One region of the Paenibacillus sp. CECT 9249 genome, then DNA from elsewhere that is predicted to be linked to it. Evidence: riboswitches for the same ligand, from Rfam matches in the RefSeq annotation. Region 1 holds a riboswitch; each other region holds the start of a gene.
What was found. Region 1 has a riboswitch for magnesium ahead of LQ229_RS20820 (fructose bisphosphate aldolase). Riboswitches for the same ligand answer to the same signal wherever they lie in the genome.
Positions count from the first base shown of each region.

Region 2: it holds a riboswitch for magnesium, as region 1 does, so the genes downstream of both, LQ229_RS03570 (FtsW/RodA/SpoVE family cell cycle protein) here and LQ229_RS20820 (fructose bisphosphate aldolase) in region 1, are expected to answer to the same signal.
Region 3: it holds a riboswitch for magnesium, as region 1 does, so the genes downstream of both, mgtE (magnesium transporter) here and LQ229_RS20820 (fructose bisphosphate aldolase) in region 1, are expected to answer to the same signal.

Region 1 covers NZ_CAKKLI010000039.1:32,331-35,501, forward strand. The annotation lists gene gpmA (2,3-diphosphoglycerate-dependent phosphoglycerate mutase) at 1-399, shown strand, start outside; gene LQ229_RS20820 (fructose bisphosphate aldolase) at 480-1,367, opposite strand; M-box (ykoK) riboswitch at 1,642-1,808, opposite strand; gene LQ229_RS20825 (MDR family MFS transporter) at 2,210-3,171, shown strand, end outside.
Region 2 covers NZ_CAKKLI010000003.1:12,483-15,653, forward strand. The annotation lists gene LQ229_RS03565 (peptide chain release factor 3) at 1-571, shown strand, start outside; gene LQ229_RS03570 (FtsW/RodA/SpoVE family cell cycle protein) at 596-1,723, opposite strand; M-box (ykoK) riboswitch at 1,805-1,981, opposite strand; gene LQ229_RS03575 (efflux RND transporter periplasmic adaptor subunit) at 2,073-3,152, opposite strand; gene LQ229_RS03580 (ABC transporter permease) at 3,165-3,171, opposite strand, start outside.
Region 3 covers NZ_CAKKLI010000004.1:119,822-122,992, reverse strand. The annotation lists gene mgtE (magnesium transporter) at 217-1,551, opposite strand; M-box (ykoK) riboswitch at 1,636-1,802, opposite strand; gene LQ229_RS05570 (DUF1232 domain-containing protein) at 2,285-2,938, shown strand; gene ytaF (sporulation membrane protein YtaF) at 3,152-3,171, shown strand, end outside.

The DNA of each region.
Region 1 (3,171 bases):
GACGTGTTGCCTCCCGCTTTGACAAAGGACGATGACCGTTATCCGAAATACGATCTTAAATATCGCGACATGGATGACGAGCTCATCCCGTTAACGGAAAGCCTCAAGGAAACGGTTGTTCGGGTTAAGGATTATTGGGATAAGGAAATTGCACCGCAGATCAAAGCGGGTAAAAATGTAATTATTGCTGCGCATGGCAATAGTTTGCGGGCATTAATCAAGTTTCTGGACAATCTTAGTTCGGAAGAGATTCTTGATTTGAACGTGCCAACGGGTACTCCGCTCGTCTATACGCTTGATGACCGATTGCATCCCGTAGGGCGATATTACCTTGGAAGCGAGCAGCATATAGAGAGTAAGATCCGGCAGGTTGCCGAGCCGGACAAGATGATGGAATAAGTTGTGCTTAACGGCACTCCATAACGAAAAAGGACCTGAATCATCTCATAGCCGATGGCAGGTCCTTTGAATCAATACCGTTACGTAACAGACGCTTCGTAGATCGCTTTCACTGATTTTCCGAGCGTGCGGTTAAACTCCTCGTCGCTTTGTCCATCGCTCAAACCTTCCACGAGAGCACGCGAGAAGCTTGCGATCAGCCCGCGGTTCAAGGCCAGCTTCTTGTTGGCCTCTTCCTGGCTGTATCCGCCGGATAGAGCCACGATCCGCACAATGTGGGCATCTTCCATTATCTCGGAATAGAAGTTGTTCTCGGTCGGGATCGATAGTTTGAGCATCACCTTTATATCGGAATCGAGAGTGACGAGTTGTTTCTTGATCTCTTGTTTCAAGAGCTCTTCGGCCCGGGCTTTTTCGCTCGAGTGGATATCGACTTCCGGCTCGATGATCGGCACAAGACCCGCTGCAAAAATCTGCTTGCCGAGTTCAAACTGCTGCTCTACAACTTTTCGGATACCTTCCGGGTTCGCTTCTTTGATGAGCGAACGCATCTTGGTTCCGAAGATATGTTTGTCCACCGCCCGCTTAAGAAGATCGTCTAATCCGGGAATGGACTTCAAGAGCTGAACCCCATCGGCTTCGGGAGCGAGTCCTTGGTCCACCTTAAGGAACGAAACGATGCCTTTCTTTTCCCACAAATAGTCGGCGGTAAAGAGTCCGTCAATGGTACGATCCATCGTATTCTCGAACAGTATCGCGCCTAAAATGGAATCGGAATGAAAAGCGGGGCTTTTCATAATGCGAGTTCTCATCTCATGTATCAAGGCGAACATCTCGTCTTCGCTCGAATAGCGGGACTCTTCAATGCCGTATTGCGCTAGAGCCTTCGGGGTACTCCCTCCGCTTTGGTCGAGAGCGGCGATAAAGCCCTTGCCCATATGAATTTGTTCCAGTTGTCTCGTGTTCATCGTTGTTCCTCCTCCTGACTGTTTGATTACAGCCTATGTTATTTTAGAGAATTATGCTGTAGCAATTCCGAAGTAAATGAGCAATGATAAAATATCATTAATCGTTTCTACCCATTAACTCTCATCGAAATAAGGCGGTTGAAATGGTCTGCCAATTTCAACCGGATTGAATAAAACTTATGAGAATCATCATCCATTTCCACCATCTCCTTGGAAGAAAAAAACACCCTCATGGAATGAAGGTGTAATACTTAAAAGTATAATAAAAATCAAAAACATCCCTCATTCGTAGAGCTTTAGCACTGTGGGGCATAGGAATTCGTTCCAGCTACATTAAAAAACACCTTAATTCGATGATTTTTGTTAACCCATTGGCGTCTTTGGACATTTCTGGGCAGTAGCATATCTCCACCACAGGAGCCTCACCTAACGATTCGTATCTATTCATGAGTTAGTATAATGAGATTAGACATATTTGTCAAGAAAATTGTTAAGCGATAAACAATATAGTTGAATCATTATCAAGCTGATTTTACCCTTGTATAAACGGAATTTCATTGGAGATGTGGCTCTATATAACGAAGCATAATGATTAACTTTACGCAATTATCAAAATTATAATTGATATTGATTTTCATTATCGCAAAAGATATAATGATTAATGTTTACCGGTGAACATTAATTTGTTGAAGGCGATCATTGTTAGACGGCTTATACTTATTTTCATATAGAAGTGAATGGTGTGGGGCCGAATTTAAAATTAATTTCGCTTTTATCAGATACGTCTTAATCGATACTTTGTTAACAGAGAAACAAAAGGAGCAAGTGAGGTGTAACCTGCTATGAAACATACGATTTTAACCGGTACGGAAGAGCAAAAAACACAAAAGCCCATGAAGTTGGTGCCAATCATTGTAGCGATTTTCATGGGAAACTTCCTGTCGCTGCTGAACAGCAATACGATTAATATCGCTTTGCCGGTCTTGCAGAAAGAATTTGCTTCCGACTTGAGCGTCGTGCAATGGACACTGACCGGCTTCATGCTGGCGCTCGGAACCTTCGCGCCTACAGCCGGCTATTTCGGCGAACGCTTCAGTTACAAGCGATTGTATATTTTCGCCTTGCTCGGCATGACGGTTGCTTCCGTGCTATGCGCATTGTCTTGGAACGCGCCGATGTTGATCGCCTTTCGCATTATTCAGGGCGCGTTCTGCGGTATTATCGTGCCGGCGTCGATGACCATGATATTCCAGATCATACCGCGACACCAGCAGTCTGTCGCCATGAGCATCTGGATCGCCGCTTCGATCGTGGCGCCGGCCATTGGACCGACTTACGCGGGCTGGCTTATCCAGAACGGCTCCTGGAAGTGGCTCTTCTGGACCAATGTGCCGCTCGGACTGCTTGCGATCGTCGTTGCCTTTTTCTTCATTCCTTACTATCGTCTGAAAGTGCCGAAGGGATTCGATTTATGGGGGCTTCTGACGGTCATTGCCGCAAGCTCGCTGCTGTTGATCACGTTGTCGCAAGGGTCCGGCTGGGGATGGGGGTCGGCCGGTACGCTGCTTTGTTTGGGAGGCGGGCTACTGGCGCTGGCGCTGTTCCTTTGGCGCGAGCTGTCAATCGAGTCTCCGCTTCTACAGCTCAAAGTGTTGCTGAACCGGCGCTTCGCGTCGACGGCAATATTGCTATGCATCGTGATGATCAACTTTTTTTCGGGCATGTTCCTCGTTCCTGTCTTTTTGCAAAATGTTCAGGGACATTCGCCGCTTGAGACGGGGATGATTCTACTACCGTCTACACT
Region 2 (3,171 bases), on a different contig from region 1:
TAAAGAAATCAAGCTATCTCAGCCGCAGCAATTTCTGGCGCAAGACCGCGATATCGTTCAGGAAGCTTATCCGGGGGATATTATCGGCTTGTTCGATCCCGGCATATTCCGCATCGGCGATAGCTTGAGTCAAGGTTCCGAGGTGACATTCGACGAACTGCCGACGTTCTCGCCCGAATTATTCGCCAGAGTCACGGTCAAGAATGCGTTAAAGCATAAGCAATACCAGAAAGGCGTCGATCAGTTGACGGAGGAAGGAACGATTCAGGTGTTCTACTCCACGGGGACGTTCGACGAGACGATTCTCGGCGTTGTCGGCCAGCTGCAATTCGAAGTGTTCGAATATCGGATGAAAGCCGAATATGGCGTGGAAGTGCTGCTGCAGCGGCTGCCGTTCCAATTCGGCCGCTGGGTTGTCGGCGACAGCATCGATCCGGCGAAATTCCGCATTAATTCGCAGCTTGTCAAGGACAAGAAAGACAATTACGTCGCCTTGTTCGAGAACGAATATGCGATGCGGACCGCAATCGACAAAATGCCTGACGTAAAATTTCTGGAGACGGCTCCGTAAGAGCCGTCTTTTCTTGTATTGCGATTAGGGGATATCGTGCCTGTTCCGATGCGTTCTGACGCTGAGAACGAGCCCTACCGCGATCATATTCGTCAATAAGGAGCTTCCTCCGTAACTTATAAAGGGCAGCGCGATTCCCGTCATCGGCATCATGCCGATATGCATGGCGATATTCTCGAAGATTTGCAAAGTCAACATTGAAATGACGCCGACCACGATGTACGACCCGGACAAATCTTTGCATTCGGACGCGATGCGGATCATCCGGTAGAAGAGCAGGAAGAACAAGATGAGCAATAACGCCGAGCCTGCAAACCCGAATTCTTCTCCGATGACGACATAAATAGAGTCTGCGTAATTATAAGGGATGAATCCGTTTTGCGTATAAAAACCGTGCTGAAACCCTTTGCCGAACAACTGCCCCACCCCGACGGCGGTGAGCGAATTCATGACATGCCAAGCGGAATTCGGATCCGCCCCGGGGTCCAGAAACGTTTGTATCCGTTCTAATTGATGCGGCTTAACAATTTTGGAGAATAGATTGAAATCGAAATAATACAAAGCAACGATGAGCCCGACGATGGCAGCGGCCGTTCCGGCGCCGACCGCAATATGTTTGATACGGATATTGCCCGACCATAGCATGCCGATATAAATGCTGATGAATACGATCGCCGTGCCTAAATCGGGCTGCATCAAGACCAACACAAACGGTACCGCCGTGAACAGAGTAATCGGCAGGATGTCGCTCCACACTTGAAGCGCGTCGCCCTGCCTTTTTTCTTGCAGTTTGGCAATGACGAGAATGAGCGCAATTTTCACAAGCTCGGACGGTTGAAATTGAATAAAGGCGAGATTGATCCATCGTCTCGATCCGTTAATCGTTACTCCTTGGAACATGACATAGATGAGGAATACAATCCCGATTCCGTATAAAAGATAGGATAATTTACGAACGAAAATTCGATAATCGATAAGCGCCAGCACACAGACCAAAATACCGGATACCCCGTATAGCAGCAGGTTGTTCATGTGCAGTCCTTCGTATTTCGTAAGATTGGTTGCGCTGTAAATGGCGATGGTGCTCACGGCCATGAAAATGCCGACAATAAGCAAAATGATATAATCCAGTTCTCTCCACTTTTTAAACATGCATATTACCTCCAATAAAAAAAATGAATCCCCTAACTACTAGAGGATTCATGGAATATGCAAATGCAAATAGAAACTTCCGATGTCCCTCCAAGTCGAGTTTTGGCACTATACAACGTAAAGGCAACGTCGAGCGTTGTCTTAGCCACATTATGAAAAGCCTTAATCCGGCAATCCCTGTTCAACCCATGGGCATCTTTCGATATTTCTGGGCAGTGGCATCTGTTTGTATAGGAGCCTCACCTAACGAGGTAATTGGCAAATCATTTTATTATCTATAGCATCATACGACTCATGCCGATGAAATGTCAATACTTCTGGAGGAAAAAGATATAAATAATGGCAAACACTACTGAAGAACAACTTTGTCCCCTTCGTTCAGCCCGCTGATCACTTCGGTTTTATCCGCCGTCTCCAATCCGATTTCAATAAATGTTTTCTCGAGTCCTTCCGGGGTCTGCTTCATAACATAGTACTTGTCGTTTTCCCGCTGCACGGCCAGCGTCGGCACGACGACGATATTCTCCTTATTGGCGATTTCAATCTCGCCCGTCAAGCTGAGGCCGGCGATCAAATTCTCGTTCGGCTGCAGATGAATATTCACTTCGAATTGCGCGGCTTGGCCGGAGCTTTGATCCGTTCCCGACTTGGCAAATTTGGAGACGCGTTCGACGCTGCCCTCAAGCGTAATATTTTTCAGCGCATTGATCTTCACCTTAACCGGCATGCCCGGCTTGATCTGAAATACGTCTTGTTCGCCGACGTACGTTATCAGTTGAAGTTTGCCTAAATCGACGATTTTGCCGAGCCGGTCGCTTTCCTTGACGGCCTGCGGAATTTTGCTGGAATCTTCGAATAGAAATATGCCGGCGTCCGGCGCGGCAAACTTCGATTGGCCGAGCTTCTTTTTCTTTTCCTCAATATCCGTTCGATTGATCTGTTCATTAACTTCGTTTAATTCGTTTACAATTTTGTTTTGTTCTTTTTCCACAAAATATTTTTTCGATTCGTATTCCGTCGTCAATGGCGGAGCTTCGTGTTCGCTCATGGCAGCCTGCAGCTCATTCAATCTTTTTTCCAGCTGCGCCTTTTTGGAATTCGCCTCCATCAATGCAATATCGTTGCTGAGCTTGGTGCCGTCGAGCTCGAACATGATATCGCCTTTTTTCAATTGCGTCCCGTCTTTCACATGCCATTTCACAACATCGCCGGAATATGGCGCATAGATGAAAGTTTCATTCAAGTAAGAGGATTTCCCTTTCACTTCGATCGTCTTGGACAAATTTTCGCGGGTGACATCGAACTGCAGCATCGTTTCCGCTCCCAAATCGACGGGCGCTGCCGCCGGAGGTTTACTGAGCCGATATAAAAAGAAACTGATAGCGATAATGACGATTCCGAGGACGCCCAGCCAAATTTTTTTCTTCAATGATTGTTCCCCCTAATCT
Region 3 (3,171 bases), on a different contig from region 1:
GAATTTCGCTTCCATGTGCATTCCCTCCGCCATATACGTACGCAACTCGGAACAACACCCCGTCCTCTTACGGTTTATTTTCGTCCCGCTTTATTTATTCTCGATCGTAAATACAAAACCCTTTCGGCGGCGCAAATCGCACCTGAGGAAATGCAAATGTTTCTGCAAAATCCTCTTTTCCAATCCGAAAAACAAGCGGGGATCGTTGCCGGACGATTATAGATTCAACATTAGTTTGGCCATTGTGAAGTAGATGATCAATCCGGTTCCGTCAACCAATGTTGTAATAAACGGACCTGAAACAACGGCCGGGTCGACTTTTAATTTGTGTAAAACGAGCGGCAAGATCGCCGAAACGAGGGATGACCAGATGACAACAAACACGGCGGTGACGGCAACTACCGAGCCGATGTCGAATCCCACCCCCAGAAACTCCGCCCGCACAAAGGCGGCAAGTCCCATACAAATCCCGAGAAAAATACCTGTGGCTACTTCTTTGCCCATTACTTTGAAAATATCCTTGAATCTGACTTCGCCGAGAGCCAGTGCGCGAACGAGCGTCGTTACCGTCTGCGTTCCCGAGTTGCCTCCCGTGCCGATCAGCAATGGTATAAAGAAGGTTAAGGCAATCACTTCGGACAGCGTATCTTCAAAGTGGCGCAGCACATTCCCCGTATAAGCCTCCGCGACAAACAAAATGAGCAGCCATCCGATACGTTTGCGGAACAATTTCCAAATGGAGTTTTTAAAATAAGGCTCTTCTAGCGGCTGACTTCCGCCCAGTTTCTGAAAATCCTCGGTCGCTTCTTCATGAATGACATCGATCAAATCGTCTACGGTAACAATTCCAATCATCCGGTTGTCGTGAGTAACGACGGGGATCGCAACCAAATTATAATTGGTTAAAATATTCGCGACTTCTTGCTGATGCATATCGGCGGGAACGGAAATGACATCTTCTTTCATGATATCCCCTATTTTCGATTCGGTACCTGCCATGATCGTATCTTTCAGCGATACGATGCCGACTAGCTTTCCATAAGTGTCGAGAACATAGATATAGGAAACAATTTCGGCCTCATGTCCGACTTTTCGAACATGCCGCAAAGTCTGGTCTCCCGTCCAAGAATCCCGAACGGCAATGTATTCCACTGTAGCGAGACTCCCTGCCGTTTCCGGGGGATAGTTCATCAACGTGCTCAGTTTATCCCGATAATCGAGCGGCAATAACTCCATTAATTTATCCGCTTGATGAGGATGAATGGCTAAGAGCAAATCGACGACCTTATCGCTTGACATTTCATGAAGCAGCAAGGTGGTCGTTTCTTTGCTGCTCCGAACGAGAATGCGATATTGCAGTTCCGGCTCGATATATTCGAGAACTTCCGCACTTAACGGAATGGGAAACATGGATATAAGCGCGAGCTGTTCCTCACTGTCAAGATCTGTTGTTAACATTTCCGCTACATCAAAAGGTTGAAAACGGGATATGAAGTCGCGTATTTCGGACTCCTTATGATGGGCTAGCAATTTTTTGAGTTCTTGTACCATGAACATTGCCTCCTTCATGAACATTTTTTTCTCCACACAAAAAAACACGCCCATAACGAATGAAGGCGTGTTATACCCGAAAAATCGACACCTCCATTCGTTGAGTTTTAGCACTGTATGGCATAGGAGCGGAATCCAGCTACATTAAAAACCACCTTATGTCGATGGCTTCTGTTGACCCATTGGCGTCTTTGGACATTTCTGGGCAGCAGCATTTCTCCATACAGGAGCCTCACCTAACGAGGTTCGTATTTTATTTCCGTGGAAATCGACCGAAACCAAAAAAGCCCTCCCATAAAGAGAGAGCCTTCATCCGTTTCCTTACGCGCAAAGGTTGCTCGCATGTTACATAGGCCCGCACAAATCGAAGCACGCCTCGCACATATCGCGAAACATGCGCAAATCGCCGCATGGGGAACATGGGAGGGCCGTAGGGAAAGGACTCTTCCTCTTTACTGAATCTCGCCTTCGGTTATCGTTTCGACTCGGACTTCCTTCCATGATCCCACCCCTTTCTCAAAATGAAAATCCTCCGGAGTCTGAAGGTTTGTATAGGAGACTCGCCTAACGAGGACAGAACGACTACAAGTTTTATCGTACTCCCAACCGTTTATGCTGTCAATGACAATTGCTGATCGCCAGAAAAAGTAGCGAGTAACGGGAATCCGTTTTGACAAAATGTCAACATCGATATATATTATAAGCAAACCGGTTTTTAGAAAGGATCGTCAGTATGTCTGAACAGAAGAACAGCGGCACCCTTGGCTTATTGTTGAAGAGACTGTTACAGGAGCGCTCTTTATCCATAAGGAAATGCAGCGAACTCACCCAGATTGATCCGGCCACCGTCTCGCGGATCATAAACGGGAAGCGAAAAGCGACTCCGGAACATTTGCAACGATTTGCCGATTGTCTCGAGGTTCCCGTCTCGGAGTTGTTTGCCGCTGCCGGTTACTCTGTCAATCGGCGGGAATCGGATATTCATGCCTCGATCGACAATATTCAAGACATCCTCGAATCCTCCAATGTACATTATAATCAGTTCAGCGTAGAGAATGTCGAACGGGAATTGGCCAAATACGAACAGTATGCGCAAACGGAAGAAGGCAAAGAAACGATACTGCGGCAATTTGAGACAAAGCTTCAAAAAATAAGCGGTACCGGACCGTTTATTCATCAGCTAAAAGATATGTACGAGAAATTCCGCATAAACAAAGGCGCTCCATGGGAGATGGCATTAATCGGAAGCGCATTGATTTATTTTATTTCGCCAGTGGACGTTATTCCGGATTATATTTTTCCGATTGGTTATATAGACGATGCTATTGCCGTAAAACTGATTGCGAACGCTCTCCAGACACCGAAATTGTTCAAGCCGTCCGAATAACGGGACGTTCGTGAAAATCAAAAATAGATGTAATGGGTTGTTGAGACGGACTCGGCGACCCTTTTTTCTCGACATAAACGGTTATTCCGTTCTATTGACAAAATTCAATCAACTCGTTTCCCATTTGTCAACATTTCATGTAAATGGATATGCACACTGTTGCTAATCGCCAATATAATGTTCATTAAATAATCGTCAAAAGGAGTTTTTCATATGACATCATGGTTTATTAT